2 regions of the Roseateles sp. GW823-FHT07B05 genome follow, and region 2 is predicted to be linked to the other one. Evidence: riboswitches for the same ligand, from Rfam matches in the RefSeq annotation. Region 2 holds a riboswitch; the other holds the start of a gene.

Region 1 (7,026 bases), on a different contig from region 2:
TCGCGATGGTGTACGGTTCAGCGCCTCTTCTTTGGTGACTTTCTTCTGGCGCCGCAGAAGAAAGTTACCCGCCCGCCGGGGCGGACTCCCGGCACCACACTCGGCACAGCGCAGGAGTACCGAGGCGTGTCGCGCTTGTCTCCAAAGGCGGCAAACATGACCGCCGCCACCCTCCCTCTGGACATCGGCGAATCCCTCGCCCACGGCATCTTCCCCGAGCGGCGGGACGTCGACGAGCCCGTGCACGACCGCCTGGCCCGCGGCGTCCTCTGGCGCCTCAAGGGCCACCTCATCCCCGCCGTGCCCACGCTCCGCAAGATGGCGCAAGCCGCCGGCGAACTTGAACAGGAAGTCCAGCAGCAGACCGACGACGAACTGCGCCGCCGCCTGTTCCGGGCCGCGCCCGCCGCCGTGCAGGCCGGCAAGGCGCAAGGCCTTGCCGAAGTGATGGCCCTCGTCCGCGAAGGCGCCCGCCGCGCGCTCAACAAACGGCCCTTCGACACCCAGCTGATGGGCGCCGCCGTGCTGCTCGAAGGCCGCCTGGCCGAAATGCAGACCGGCGAAGGCAAGACGCTGACGGCTGGAATCGCCGCCGCCATCGCCGGCGCCGCCGGTCTGCCCACCCATGTCGTCACCGTCAACGACTACCTTGCCCGCCGCGACTGCGAGCTGATGCAGCCGCTGTTCGGCTTCTTCGGCATGACGGCCGGCGTCGTCTGGGCCACGCTGGAGCACGAGGCCAAGCGCGTGGCCTACCAGCGGCCCATCACCTACTGCACCAACCAGAGCCTGGTGTTCGACTACCTGCGCGACCGCGTGTCCGCCGGCGGCCGCGTCAGCCCGGCGCAGATGCAGGCGCGCCTGCTGCACGGACGCCTGCCGCAGCTGCTGCTGCTGCGCGGCCTGCACTTCGCCATCGTTGACGAGGCCGACTCCATCCTCATCGACGAGGCGCGCACGCCGCTGATCCTGTCCGAGAAGCAGGGCAGGCCGCCCGATGCCACCGACTACCAGCAGGCGTTGAAGATCGCCGCGACCTTGACGCTGGGCGAGCACTTCGGCATCGACGCGGCCCGCCACAGCCTGCATTTCGAGGCCGCCGGCCTGCCCGCCGTGCGCGAGGCAGCCGAGGGCCTGGGCGGCATCTGGGGCGTCGCGCGCGGCCGTGAGCACCTCGTCGGCCAGGCGCTGCGCGCGCTGCACTTGTTCCACCGCGACCAGCATTACGTCGTCATCGACGGCACCGTTCAGATCGTCGACGAGTACACCGGCCGCGTGCTGGAGGGCCGCAGCTGGGAAGGCGGGCTGCACCAGATGATCGAAGCCAAGGAAGGGCTGGACCTGACCGAGCCCGCGCGCACGCTGGCGCGCATCACCTTCCAGCGCTTCTTCTGCCGCTACCTGCGCCTGGCCGGCATGACCGGCACGGCCGCCGAGGTGGCGCCGGAGCTGAACCAGGTCTACCGGCTCGACGTCGTCAGGCTGCCCACGCACAGACCCGACCAGCGTGTCACGCGGCCCGCGCGGTTGCTGCGCACACAGGCCGCGAAATGGACGGCGGTGGGCGAGGCAGTGACACAGGAACTCGAAGCCGGCCGCCCGGTGCTTGTCGGCACGCGCTCGGTGAAGGCCTCCGTCGCGCTCTCGGACGAACTAGGGCCGCGCCAGGTCCACCGCGTGCTGAACGCGCGCCAGGACCAGGAGGAGGCCGACATCATCGCCACCGCGGGCGAGCCCGGCGCGGTGACGGTGGCCACCAACATGGCCGGCCGCGGCACCGACATCCACCTCGACGACCGCGTGCGCGAGAAAGGCGGCCTGGCCGTGCTGCTGACCGAGTTCCACGACTCCGCGCGCATCGACCGCCAGCTCGTCGGCCGCGGGGCCCGCCAGGGCGACCCCGGCGTCGCGCTGGCCATCGTGGCGCTGGACGACGAGATCTTCACCGCCCATGCCGCCACGCTGCAGGCGCTGCTGGGCCGCCTCTTCGCCGGCCGCGACGAACTGCCCGGCTGGGCGCTGGCGCTGCTGCGCCGCGCCGCGCAAGGCCATGCCGGCCGGCTGCATGCGGCCATGCGCCGCCGCACGCTCAAGGCCGACCGCCAACTCGACAATCTGCTCGGATTCGCCGGAAACCAGATATGAGATTGCTTCCGTTTCTGCTGCTGCCCGCCGCCGCGCTGGCGCAATCGACCAAGCCCGCGGCGCCCGCCGCGCCGGCCGGCTACGACTGCCTCATCGAGCCCAACCAGCGCATCGAGATCCGCAGCCCCACCAACGCGCTCATCGATAGGATCCTCGTCGAGCGCGGCGGCGCGGTGAAGGCGGGCGACACGCTGGTGCTGCTGGACGGCAGCGTCGAGCGCGAGGCGCTGGCCGGCGCGCAGCAGCGTGCCGAGTCCGAGGCCGAGCTGCGCGTGGCGCGGGCCCGTGCCGACTACGCGCGCGAGAAGTTCCGCCGCCGCGAGGACCTGCGCGAGCAGCACTACATCACCGCGCAGGACCGCGACGAGGCGCAGGCCGAGCTGCGCGTCGCCGAGGCCGAGCTGGCGCTGGCGGTGGACAACCGCCGCCTGGCCGGCATCGAGTCGCGCCGGCTGGACGCCGTGCTGAAGCAGCGCGCGCTGAAGGCGCCGTTCAGCGGCGTCGTCACCGACCGGCTGCAGAACCCCGGCGAGCTGGCCTTCACCGGCGAGGGCTCGCGGCCCATCCTGAAGATGGCGCAGACGAACCCGCTGCGCGTGGAGGTGGTGCTGCCGGTGTCGGTGCTGGGCCAGATCAAGGCCGGCCGCCCGGCGGAGATCACGCCCGAGTCGCCGCTCAAGGGCAGCTGGCAGGCGCAGGTGAAGGTGGTGGACCGCGTCATGGACTCCGCCAGCGGCTCGTTCGGCGTGCGGCTGGAGCTGCCCAACCCGGGCGGCGACATCCCGGCCGGCGTGCGCTGCAAGGTGCGGTTTCTCTGAGCGCGCTGCTGCGGCTTTGACGGCTTCGTAGAATCCGCCCCGCGCCGCCTGTCGGCGCCGTCTCACCGAGGGGTGCTGCGACGGAGCACGGTCTCCGCCACGCTCGGTCGCGACGACAGGTCAAGGGCGCCCTTTGTGAAAAGGGTTGTCCGTGTCCTCGTCATCTTCCGCGTCCATACGCACCATCCTGCCGCTGGCCTTCGTCACCGGCGTCAGCATGGCCGCGATGGACCTCTACCTGCCCGCCGTGCCCGCGCTGCAGACCGGCCTGGGCATCAGCGTGTCGCTGGCGCAGGCCACCGTCGCGGTCTACCTCGCCGGCCTGGCCGGCGCGCAGCTGCTGTGGGGCGAGCTGCTGAACCGCCTCGGCCCGCGCCGCAGCCTGCAGATCGGCCTGGCGCTGCTGGCCATCACCAGCCTGGGCTGCGCGCTGGCGCCGGGCATCGAGTCGTTGCTGTTGCTGCGCCTGTTGCAGGGCGTTGCCGCGGCGGCGGCCACCGTCGTGGCGCCCACGGTCGTGCGCGCCACGCTGGGCGATGCCGACGTCGTGCGCGGCATCGCCGCCATCTCGATGGTCGAGGCCATCGTGCCGGCGGCCGGGCCGGTGCTGGGCGTGCTGCTGCTGCAGGTGACGGACTGGCGCGGCACCTTCTGGGTGCTGGCGGCGCTGTCGCTGCTGGTGCTGCCGTGGGTCGTCAGGATCGCGCCGCGCCGGCTGCCTGGCCTGGACCTGGCCCATGACGCCAGCTACGCGGGCATCCTGCGCAACCGCCACTACGTGCGGCTGGCGCTGTCGCATGCGCTGTGCATCGGCGCGCTGCTGACCTTCCTGGCCAGCGCGCCGCAGCTGCTGCAGCACACGTTGGGCCTGGGGGGCAACGCGTTCGCACTGCTGCAGGTGCTGGGGGTCGGTTCCTTCATGCTGGGCGCGTCGCAGTCCGGCCGGGTGGCCAAGCGGCTGGGCCATGCGCGCGCGGTGAGGCTGGGCAGCACGGCGCAGGTGCTGGCCTGCGCGCTGGCGCTGCTGACCGCGTGGGCCTCGGGGCCGCCGCCCTATGCCGTCGTGGCGGCCTACTGGATGTGTTTCTGCGGCGCGCTGGCCATCCGCGGGCCGGCCACGTTTGTCGACGCGCTGACCGTGCCGCCCGCGCAGATGGGCCGCGCGACGGCGCTGCTGGTGCTGGCGTTGCTGGCGGCCGGCGCGTTGGGCACGCAGATCGTCGCGCCCTTCCTCGGCGGCGCGAACAGCGCGGTGCCGGTGTTCTGCGGCGTGCTGGTGCAGTTGCTCGCCAGCGCGGCGCTGGTGTGGCGCTACCCGGTGCTGCCGGTCAGGGCCTGAGGGCCAGGTCCAGCGCGCGGAAGGCGCGCTTGCCCTTGTCCGCGTCCTTGCAGGCCTTCTTGCCGACCATCACGCCGCCGTCGTCGCTGAGCAGCGTGACCCGCCCGTCGGGCCAGGCGAACAGCGCCTCGGGGCGCAGCGAGCCCAGGTCGGCCTTCACGGGCGTGGGCGCGTCGCCGGCCTGGCCGCTCCAGCGGAAGAGCGCGAACGTGCCGTCGTCGGCCGGCGGGCCGGCGGCAATCAGGTAGGCGTTGCCGACGCGCTCGATGGAGCGCACGCCGCGGCCGCCCAGGTCCAGCCGGATGACGGCGCCGAACCGCGCCGGCCCGCGCCCGTCGACCAGCTCGGCCGGGTTCAGCAGCGGGATCAGCAGCGCCCGGCCCTGCGGGATCGGGTTGCGCAGCCCGATCAGCAGGCTGCCGTCGGCCGCGGTGGCCAGGCCCTCGATGTTGAAGCCGCCGTCCGCCTCGGCGGCCCGCACGGCAGCCTCCGCGAGCTTCAGCGGGGCCAGCGACGGCGCGGCCAGCAGGTCGTCCAGCAGCCGGGTGTACGGCTTGCCGGCCGGTGCCACCGTGTCGCCGCGGATGTCGGTGGCGAAGAAGCGGTGGCGGTCCTCGCGCAACTCGCCGCGGCTGTTGCGGGCATGCGAGCTGATCCAGTAGATGCGGTCGCCGCGCTGCGCGGCGCCTTCGAGGTCGGACTCCTTCTTCGCGCCGAGGAACTTGTCCAGCTCCACCTCGCCGACGCGCTTCGCGTGGCCGTGCCGGTAGACGGTGAGCCGGTTGTGTTCGTCGTCGGCGACGATGAAATGGCGCTCGTCCAGCGCCACGGCGGCGGAGGCGTCGCACAGGCCGTCGTAACGCGCCGGCTCAGCCTGCGCCGTGGCCGCGCCGGCCGCCACGAGCAGCAGCGCGGCCAGGGCCTTCACAGCGGTTCGGTCCGGGCCAGCAGCCAGGCCAGCGCCGGGCCGCTCACCAGCGGCTGCAGGCGTTCGCGCACGGTGGCGTGGTAGCCGTTCAGCCAGGCGATCTCGTCGGCGCGCATGAGGCTGCGGTCAATGCAGTCGGTGGCGATGGGGCACAGCGTGAGCGTCTCGAATTCGAGCATCTCGCCGAAGGCATTCTGCTCGGGCGTGTCGACGGCGACGTTCAGCACCAGGTTCTCGATGCGCACGCCCCACTGGCCCGGCCGGTACAGGCCCGGCTCGATGGACGTGATCATGCCGGGCTCCATGGCCATGGCCGGCTCCGGGATGGCCTTGCTGATGCTCTGCGGGCCTTCGTGCACGTTCATGAAGTAGCCCACGCCGTGGCCGGTGCCGTGGCCGTAGTCCAAGCCGTGCTCCCACAGCGGCGCACGGGCGATGGCGTCCAGCATCGGGCTCAGCGTGCCGCGCGGGAAGCGGGTGCGCGACAGCGCGATGGTGCCCTTGAGCACCAGCGTGTAGTCGCGCTTCTGCGCGGCGCTGACGCTGCCGATGGGCCACACGCGCGTGATGTCCGTCGTGCCGCCGAGGTACTGGCCGCCGGAGTCGATCAGCAGCAGGCCATCGCCGTCGATGAACGCGAACGACTCGGGCAGCGCGCGGTAGTGTGGCAGGGCGCCGTTTGCCTGCCAGCCGGCGATGGTGCTGAAGCTCAGGCCGACAAAGCCCTTGCGCTGGCGGCGCCGGGCCGACAGCTTCGCGTCGACATCCAGCTCGCTCCAGCGCTCGCCACGGGCCAGCGAGGCCTCGAACTCGGCGTAGAACTCGCACATCGCCGCGCCGTCCTCGGCCATGGCGTCGCGGATGAACACCGCCTCTGCCGGCGTCTTGCGGCTCTTCAGCAGCGTGCTGGGGTTGATTTGCTCGACGACCTTGACGCCCGCCGCGGTGGCCTCGCGCAGGCCCAGCGTCACGCGGCGCGGGTCCACCAGCAGCGTGGCGCCAGCGGGCAGCGCGGCCAGCGCCGGGCGCGCCGCGTCGTAGGGGGCGAGCTGCATGCCGTCTGCAGCCAGATGCGCCGCGACGTCGGCCGGCACCTTGCCGTCGGCGATGAAGAGGCGGCCGCCGGTCGCATCGAGCAGCAGGTGGGCGATGAAGACGGGGTTGCACTCCACGTCGCTGCCGCGCAGGTTCAGCAGCCAGGCCACGTCGTCGACGGTGGACACGAGGTGATGCGTCGCGCCGATGCCGGCCATCGCGGTGCGCACGCGGGCCAGCTTGTCGGCGCGGCTGACGGCGGCCTGCGGCGGCAGGTGTTCGTAGACGGGCTCGGTGGGCAGGCCGGGGCGGTCGTCCCAGGCGGTCTGCACGAGGTCCAGGTCGGTGCGCAGCGTGATGCCCTTGCGCGCCAAGCCCGCACGCAGCGCGTTGGCCAGCGCCAGGCCCAGCACCTGGCCGTCCACGGCCAGCACTTCGCCGGGCTGCAGCTGGTTGGCGATCCAGTCGATGTAGATCGTCGACGCGCCGGAGGCCATCTTCTCGAGCTGGATGCCGCTGCCGGCCAGCTGCGCCTCGGCCTGGGCCCAGTAGCGGCTGTCGGCGAACAGCGCGGCGCGGTCGCGCGTGACGACCAGGCTGCCCACCGAGCCCGTGAAGCCCGACAGCCACTCGCGGCCCTGCCAGCGGCCGGGCAGGTACTCGGAGAGATGCGGGTCGGCGGAGGGCACCAGCACGGCATGCGCGCCGGCGGCGGTCAGGGCGTCGCGCAGGCGCTCGATGCGCAGGCGGGTCTCGGAGGT
Region 2 (7,026 bases):
GAAGAACAGCGTCATGCGGAAGCTGTGCACGACGAAGCTCGTGTCCGCGAGGAACGGGCTGGGGGAGTGGTCGTTCATCGCCCACAGGCCCGGCGGCATGCCGGGGATGAAGGACAGCGCCGCGTGGAAGGCCACGCCCAGCAACAGGGCAAAGCTCCGCACTGCGTCGAGGGCGTGCAGCCTCTCGCCGTTGGGTTGCGTGGACATGGGGGTCTCCTAGAAGGCGTGGACGGACTCCGCGCAGCCGAGCGGGCCGTCGCGGCGGCGCCAATCAAGGCGCAAAGCGGAGCCGTGGTGGTTCCCACGGCGAGCATTTGCAACGCCGAGTGGCGGCGTTGCGGCGGAACGAGCGGGTGTGAGGAGTTCGTTCATGCCTTCTCACAGAACGTCTCGCCGTCGCGCGGCGAAGAGCAGGGGCAGGCACAGCGCCAGCAGCGTGGCGGCCAGTTCGGCGGCCAGCAGCCACCAGAACGGCGTGCTCCAGACCGGTTCGGGCTTGAGCATGTGTTCGCCCAGCCCCGGCATGCGGCCCACGCCCATCATGAAGAGCGAGACCGACATGTTCGTCAGGATGATGAGACCGCCGACACCGGCTTCCGACGTGATGTGCAGCGCGCCGCACAGCACCAGCGAGAAGTTCAGCAGCAGGAAGCCGCACAGCAGCACACCGTAGGGCAGCAGGCCGTCGGCGATGCCGGGCGTGGCGGCAATGAGCCCCAGCGCGCCGGCGCTCAGCAGCGCCCACGGCAGCAGGAAGCAGGCGAGCAGCCCCAGCAGCTTGGCGCGCACGTAGTCGGCCGGCGACAGCGGCAGGCTGAGCAGGAACAGCAGCGAGCGTTCCTTGCGCTCCTGCGACACGCCGAAGATGGCCAGCATGACGCCCAGCGCGATGACGGCCGTCAGCCAGACGATGAAGCCGATGTTGAAGCCCACCTCGCCGGTGCCCGCGGCCAGCAGGCCCGCGAAGCCGGCGGCGGTGGCGCCGGCCATCAGCCAGCGGTAGACGTGGAGCTCCTTGGCGACGAGCTTGCGTGTGAGCAGGTTCATGACGGACGGGCCTCCTGCACGCGCCGGCTGTGCATGACGGTGGCGACGAAGATCTCCTCCAGGTTCATGCGGTGCGTGGCCTGCAGCGGCAGGCCCAGGCGGGCGACGAAGTCGTCCGAGAAACCGTCGACGGTCAGCGTGGCCTGCGCGCCGTCGCGCTCGCAGCCGACGATCTCGGGCAGGTCGGGCAGCGCCTGTGCGGGTTCCGGCATCCGCAGCTGCACGCGCCGCCAGCGCTCCAGGAAGTCTTCCTTGTCGCTGGCCGCGACGACGCGGCCGCGGTCGATGAAGGTCAGCCGGTCGGAGATGCGCTCCACGTCCAGCGTGTTGTGCGACGAGAACAGGATGGCGCGCTCGTCGTCGCGCAGCACGTCCATGAACTCGGCCAGCAGCTCGTGGCGGGCGACGGGGTCCATGCCCGACGTGGGTTCGTCCAGCACCAGCAGGCGCGGGCGGCGGGCCAGCGCCAGCAGCAGCAGCGCCTTGGCCTGTTCGCCGCTGGACAGGCTCCTGGCCGCCTGCCCCGCGTGCAGGCCGAAGCGCTTCAGCAGCGTCGCGGCGTAGGCGGCGTCCCAGCCGGGGTAGATGGCGGCGACGAAGTCCATGTGCCAGGCCAGCGTGGCCTGCGGCAGCAGCTTCATGTCGTCGCTGACGAAGCCGACATCGGCCTTGGCGGCGGCCTGGTCGCGCGGCATGTCGTGGCCCAGCAGGCGGATGCGGCCGGCGTCGGGCGTCAGCAGGCCCATCAGCAGCCGGATGGTGGTGCTCTTGCCGGCGCCGTTGGGCCCCACGAGACCCATGATCTGGCCGGGCGCCAGCTCCAGCGACACGTCTTCCAGCGTGAAGAAGCGGAACGCCTTGCGCACGCCGTTCATTTCGATGGCCTTCATTCGGCGGCCTCCTTGTCGTTCAGCGCGTTGCGCAGGCGTTCAACCAGTTCGGGTTCCGCGATGCCCAGCGTGCGGGCGATGCGGCCGGCGGCGGCGAGGTGCGCGTCCAGCGCTGCGCGGTGCACGGCCTGGGCGGCTTCCTGCGCGTCGGCAATGAAGGAGCCCTTGCCATGGCGGGTCACGATGACGCCCTCCGATTCCAGCTCCTGGTAGGCGCGCTTCACCGTGATGACGCTGACGCGCAGGTCCGCCGCCAGCGCGCGGATGGACGGCAGCTCCTGCCCCGCCGGCCAGTCCCCGGCGGCGACGCGCTGGCGGATCTGCTCGACGATCTGCAGATACATCGGCCGCGCGTCGGTCTGCGAGATGAAAAGACTGCTGTGCATAATGTATATACACAGAATATATGCACAGTCGGCGGCGTGCAAGTGCCGAATGACAAGGGCGGCCCTCAGGCCGCCTGTTCGTGTGGGTGTCGCCCGCTCAGAGCCTCAGCAGCGCGTCCAGGTTGATGCGCAGCTTCAGCTCCGCCGGTGCCAGGCTGGCGGCAATGGCCTGCGAGGCCAGCCGCGTGTCGCGCGGCACCGGGTTGGACAGCGGGTTGCCGCTCTTGCCGATCAGCGCCGCCACCAGCGGCTCGTTGGCGCTGAAGCCCCGCTTCACGACCATGCCCACCTCGCCGTTGGCCAGCCGCACGAGGCTGCCGGGCGGGTACAGGCCCACGGCCTTGATGAGGGCGGCGCCGGCCTCGTCGGGCTGGCCCAGCTCGTCCAGGAACACGGCCCGCGCGGCGGCGGCGCCGCTCATGGCCTGGCGGCTGCGGCGCGGCGACAGCCGGGCGCCGAAGATGTCGATGCGGCGCAGCAGCCGCGCCAGCTTCTCGCCGTCGCCGCGCGGCGCCAGCGGGCCGGGGCCGGCGTCGTGGTGCAGCCGCACGGCGGTCAGCCAGGCGTCGTCGATGACGCCGGCCTGGACCAGCCGGGCCGCGGCGCGGTCGCCATGGGCCTGCAGGGACTGGCGCTGCGCCGGGCTGGCCGGGCCGGTCTGGTTGGCCATGCGGTCGTGCACGTCGCTGGCGCCGTAGTTCATCGTCAGCGCGGCGCCTTGCAGCGCCTCGCGCAGCGGTGCCGGCAGCTGCAGCTGCTGGGCCACCAGGTCGCACAGCAGCAGCGTCAGCAGCGCATGGCGGGCGCTGTAGTCCTCGAAGGCCTGGCTGCTCTCGAACACCAGCAGCATCAGCGTCGCGTCGGGCTGGGCATGCAGCCGCTTCAAGGCGGCGTCGCGCAGCTGGGCCACGCGGCCGGGCAGGTCCGCCGGGGCGGCCTCGCGCAGCAGCGTGTGGGTGTGCAGCAGCAGGTCCGACCAGGCCTCGCGCGGCCCCAGCTCCACCTTGGCGGGGGCGGACGGGTCGAGCCGGAAGCTGGCATCGGCCTTGGCGATGTCGGCCAGTGGCACGTCCTGCATGACCAGCGTGTCCAGCCGGTGCGCGCGGGCGCGCTGGTAGGCCATCGTGTCGGCCGAGTTGACCCACGCGCCGCCGTCGACGAGGCCACGCACCTGCGGCGAGTCGCGCAGCGTCTGCCCGCGCGCGAACAGCAGCTGGCCGCCGGCGTCGTACAGGTCGTAGGGCAGCGTCATGCCCACGCGCAGCGTGCGCGCGGGGAGGGGAATGAGGTCGAGGGCCATGAAGCGCGGAATTCTGAAGGGGCTTCGGCAGGTGCAAGCCGATCTTGAGCCACGGCGAAGGGGTGGCTGCGTAGAATTCCCGCCTTCATCCGAGGAGCGCTGCGACGGGGTCTCACCTGCCAGGCTCGGATTCCTCTCCAACGGCGCTCATCGAACCTCTGCACGAGTCCGTCGATGACCATCGCCCCGCCCCCCCTGAAGCTCTCCGGCCTGGAGCCCGTCGCCATCGGCGCCGGCACGCTGTTCGTCAACATCGGCGAGCGCACCAACGTGACCGGCTCCAAGGCCTTCGCCCGCATGATCCTGGCCGGCCAGTTCGAGCAGGCGCTGGCCGTGGCTCGCCAGCAGGTCGAGAACGGCGCCCAGGTCATCGACGTGAACATGGACGAGGCCATGCTGGACAGCCAGGCCGCCATGGTGCGCTTCCTGAACCTGATGGCCGGCGAACCCGAGATCGCCCGCGTGCCGGTGATGATCGACTCGTCCAAGTGGAGCGTCATCGAGGCCGGCCTGAAGTGCATCCAGGGCAAGGGCATCGTCAACTCCATCTCGCTGAAGGAAGGCGAGGCGGAGTTCAAGCGCCAGGCGCGGCTCGTGAAGCGCTACGGCGCCGCGGCGGTCGTCATGGCCTTCGACGAACAAGGCCAGGCCGACACCTTCGCGCGCAAGACCGAGATCTGCACGCGCGCCTACCGCATGCTGGTGGACGAGGTGGACTTCCCGCCCGAGGACATCATCTTCGACCCCAACATCTTCGCGATCGCGACGGGCATCGAGGAGCATGACAACTACGCGGTGGACTTCATCGAGGCCACGCGCTGGATCAAGCAGAACCTGCCCGGCGCCAAGGTGTCGGGCGGCGTGAGCAACGTGTCGTTCAGCTTCCGCGGCAACGAGCCGGTGCGCGAGGCCATCCACACCGTGTTCCTGTACCACGCCATCCAGGCGGGCATGGACATGGGCATCGTCAACGCCGGCATGGTGGGCGTCTACGACGACCTCGACGCCGAGCTGCGCGAGCGCGTCGAGGACGTGGTGCTGAACCGCCGGCCCGATGCGGGTGAGCGCCTCATCGAGATCGCCGACCGCGCCAAGAGCGCCGGCAAGGACGACTCGGCGCGCCTGGCCTGGCGGGCCGGCGACGTCAACCAGCGGCTGAGCCACGCGCTGGTGCACGGCATCACCGACTTCATCGTCGAGGACACGGAAGAGGCCTGGCAGGCCATCTCGGCCGGCGGCGGCCGGCCGCTGCATGTCATCGAAGGCCCGCTGATGGCCGGCATGAACGTCGTCGGCGACCTGTTCGGCCAGGGCAAGATGTTCCTGCCGCAGGTGGTGAAGAGCGCTCGCGTCATGAAGAGTGCCGTGGCTCACCTCGTGCCCTACATCGAGGAAGAGAAACGCCAGCTGGAGGCCGCCGGTGGCGACGTCAAGCCCAAGGGCAAGATCGTCATGGCCACCGTCAAGGGCGACGTGCACGACATCGGCAAGAACATCGTCACGGTGGTCCTGCAGTGCAACAACTACGAGGTCGTCAACATGGGCGTCATGGTGCCGGCCCAGGAGATCCTCAAGAAGGCCAAGGAGGAGGGCGCGGACATCATCGGCCTGTCCGGCCTCATCACGCCGTCGCTGGAAGAGATGCAGCACGTCGCGGCCGAGATGCAGCGCGACGACTACTTCGCATCGCGCCACATGCCGCTGCTGATCGGCGGCGCCACCACCAGCCGCGTGCACACGGCCGTGAAGATCTCGCCGCACTACGAAGGCCCGGTCGTCTACGTGCCCGACGCGTCGCGCGCCGTGGGCGTGTGCTCCGAGCTGCTCAGCGACGAGCGCGCCGCCGCCTACATCGCGGACCTGAAGGCCGACATCGAGAAGACCCGCGCGCTGCATGCCAGCAAGAAGCAGACGCCGCTGGTGACGCTGGCCGCCGCGCGCGCCAACGCCGCGCCGCTGGACCTGGCCCGCGTGCCGCCCGCGCCCAAGTTCACCGGCCGCCGCGTGCTGAAGAACCTGGACCTGGCCGAGCTGGCGAAGTACATCGACTGGGGCCCGTTCTTCCAAACCTGGGACCTGGCCGGCCCCTACCCCGCCATCCTCGACGACGAGGTGGTGGGCACCGAGGCGCGCAAGGTGTTTGCCGACGCGCAGGCCATGCTGAAGAAGATCATCGACGGCCGCTGGCTGCAGGCGCACGCCGTGTTCGGCCTGTACCCGGCCGCGCGCGTCTACGACGACATCGCCATCCACAGCGAGCCGCCGATGACGTGGCACGGCCTGCGCATGCAGAGCGAGCGCCCCGTCGTCGACGGCGTGAAGCGCCCCAACCGCTGCCTGTCCGACTTCGTCGCTCCGCAGGGCGACCACATCGGCCTGTTCGCCGTGACGGCCGGCCTGGGCGTCGACAAGAAGGAGGCCGAGTTCCTCGCCACGCACGACGACTACTCGGCCATCATGCTGAAGGCGCTGGCCGACCGCCTGGCCGAGGCCGCCGCCGAATGGCTGCATGAGCGTGTGCGCCGCGAGTTCTGGGGCTATGCCGCGGACGAGGCGCTGAGCAACGAGGAGCTGGTGGCCGAGAAGTACAGCGGCATCCGCCCCGCGCCGGGCTACCCGGCCTGCCCGGACCACCTCGCCAAGGCCGACCTGTTCAAGGTGCTGGCCCCCGACGAGATCGGCATGGGCCTGACCGACAGCATGGCCATGACGCCGGCTGCCAGCGTCAGCGGCTTTTACCTGGCCCACCCCGACGCGGCGTATTTCAACGTCGGCCGCATCGGCGACGACCAGCTGGCCGACTGGGCCGCCCGCTGCGGCCTCAGCGAGACCGACGCGCGCCGCGCGCTGGCGCCGCTGCTGGGCTGATACGAACGCAACGTTTGGATACGACGCCGGCGCGCGGTCAGCCGCTTGTCCTACAAGCGGCGGCCCGTCGGGCGCGTGAACATGGGGTGTCCAACAACAATGACGGAGTTCCCCATGTCCACCACCCCCAGCGTCAAGTCCACCCAGATCGTTGCCGGCGTCGCCGTCGTGCTGGCGCTGCTCGGCGGCGCCTATGCGGTGGGCCGCTCGCAAACCCCCAGCAGCCCGCCGCCCATGGACGCGGCCGTGGAGCCGGCCCGCGTGGAGCCGCAGCGCCTGGCCGCTGCCGACACGCCGCGTGAGGCGCCTCGCGAGGCGGTGCGACCGGCCGTGGTGAAGCCTGTGACGGCACCGGCGCTGTGCCAGGGCTGTGGCCGCGTGACCGACGTGCACACCGAGGCGCGCCGCGGCGAGTCCAGCGGCGTGGGCGCGGTGGGTGGCGCCGTCGTGGGCGGCCTGCTGGGCAACATGGTGGGCGGCGGCAACGGCAAGAAGCTGGCCACCGTGGCCGGCGCCGTGGGCGGCGGCTACGCCG

The links. Region 2 has a riboswitch for S-adenosylhomocysteine ahead of metH (methionine synthase). Riboswitches for the same ligand answer to the same signal wherever they lie in the genome.
Region 1: it holds a riboswitch for S-adenosylhomocysteine, as region 2 does, so the genes downstream of both, AC1Q7O_RS16385 (MFS transporter) here and metH (methionine synthase) in region 2, are expected to answer to the same signal.

Annotation. Positions count from the first base shown of each region.
Region 1 covers NZ_JBXAGX010000007.1:70,072-77,097, reverse strand. The annotation lists gene AC1Q7O_RS16395 (preprotein translocase subunit SecA) at 157-2,145, shown strand; gene AC1Q7O_RS16390 (efflux RND transporter periplasmic adaptor subunit) at 2,142-2,963, shown strand; S-adenosyl-L-homocysteine riboswitch at 3,025-3,102, shown strand; gene AC1Q7O_RS16385 (MFS transporter) at 3,115-4,302, shown strand; gene AC1Q7O_RS16380 (DUF3616 domain-containing protein) at 4,292-5,230, opposite strand; gene AC1Q7O_RS16375 (aminopeptidase P family protein) at 5,227-7,026, opposite strand, start outside.
Region 2 covers NZ_JBXAGX010000005.1:407,185-414,210, forward strand. The annotation lists gene AC1Q7O_RS14250 (ATP-binding cassette domain-containing protein) at 1-207, opposite strand, end outside; gene AC1Q7O_RS14255 (hypothetical protein) at 379-1,047, opposite strand; gene AC1Q7O_RS14260 (ABC transporter ATP-binding protein) at 1,044-1,937, opposite strand; gene AC1Q7O_RS14265 (GntR family transcriptional regulator) at 1,934-2,323, opposite strand; gene AC1Q7O_RS14270 (HD-GYP domain-containing protein) at 2,421-3,623, opposite strand; S-adenosyl-L-homocysteine riboswitch at 3,709-3,779, shown strand; gene metH (methionine synthase) at 3,798-6,491, shown strand; gene AC1Q7O_RS14280 (glycine zipper 2TM domain-containing protein) at 6,606-7,026, shown strand, end outside.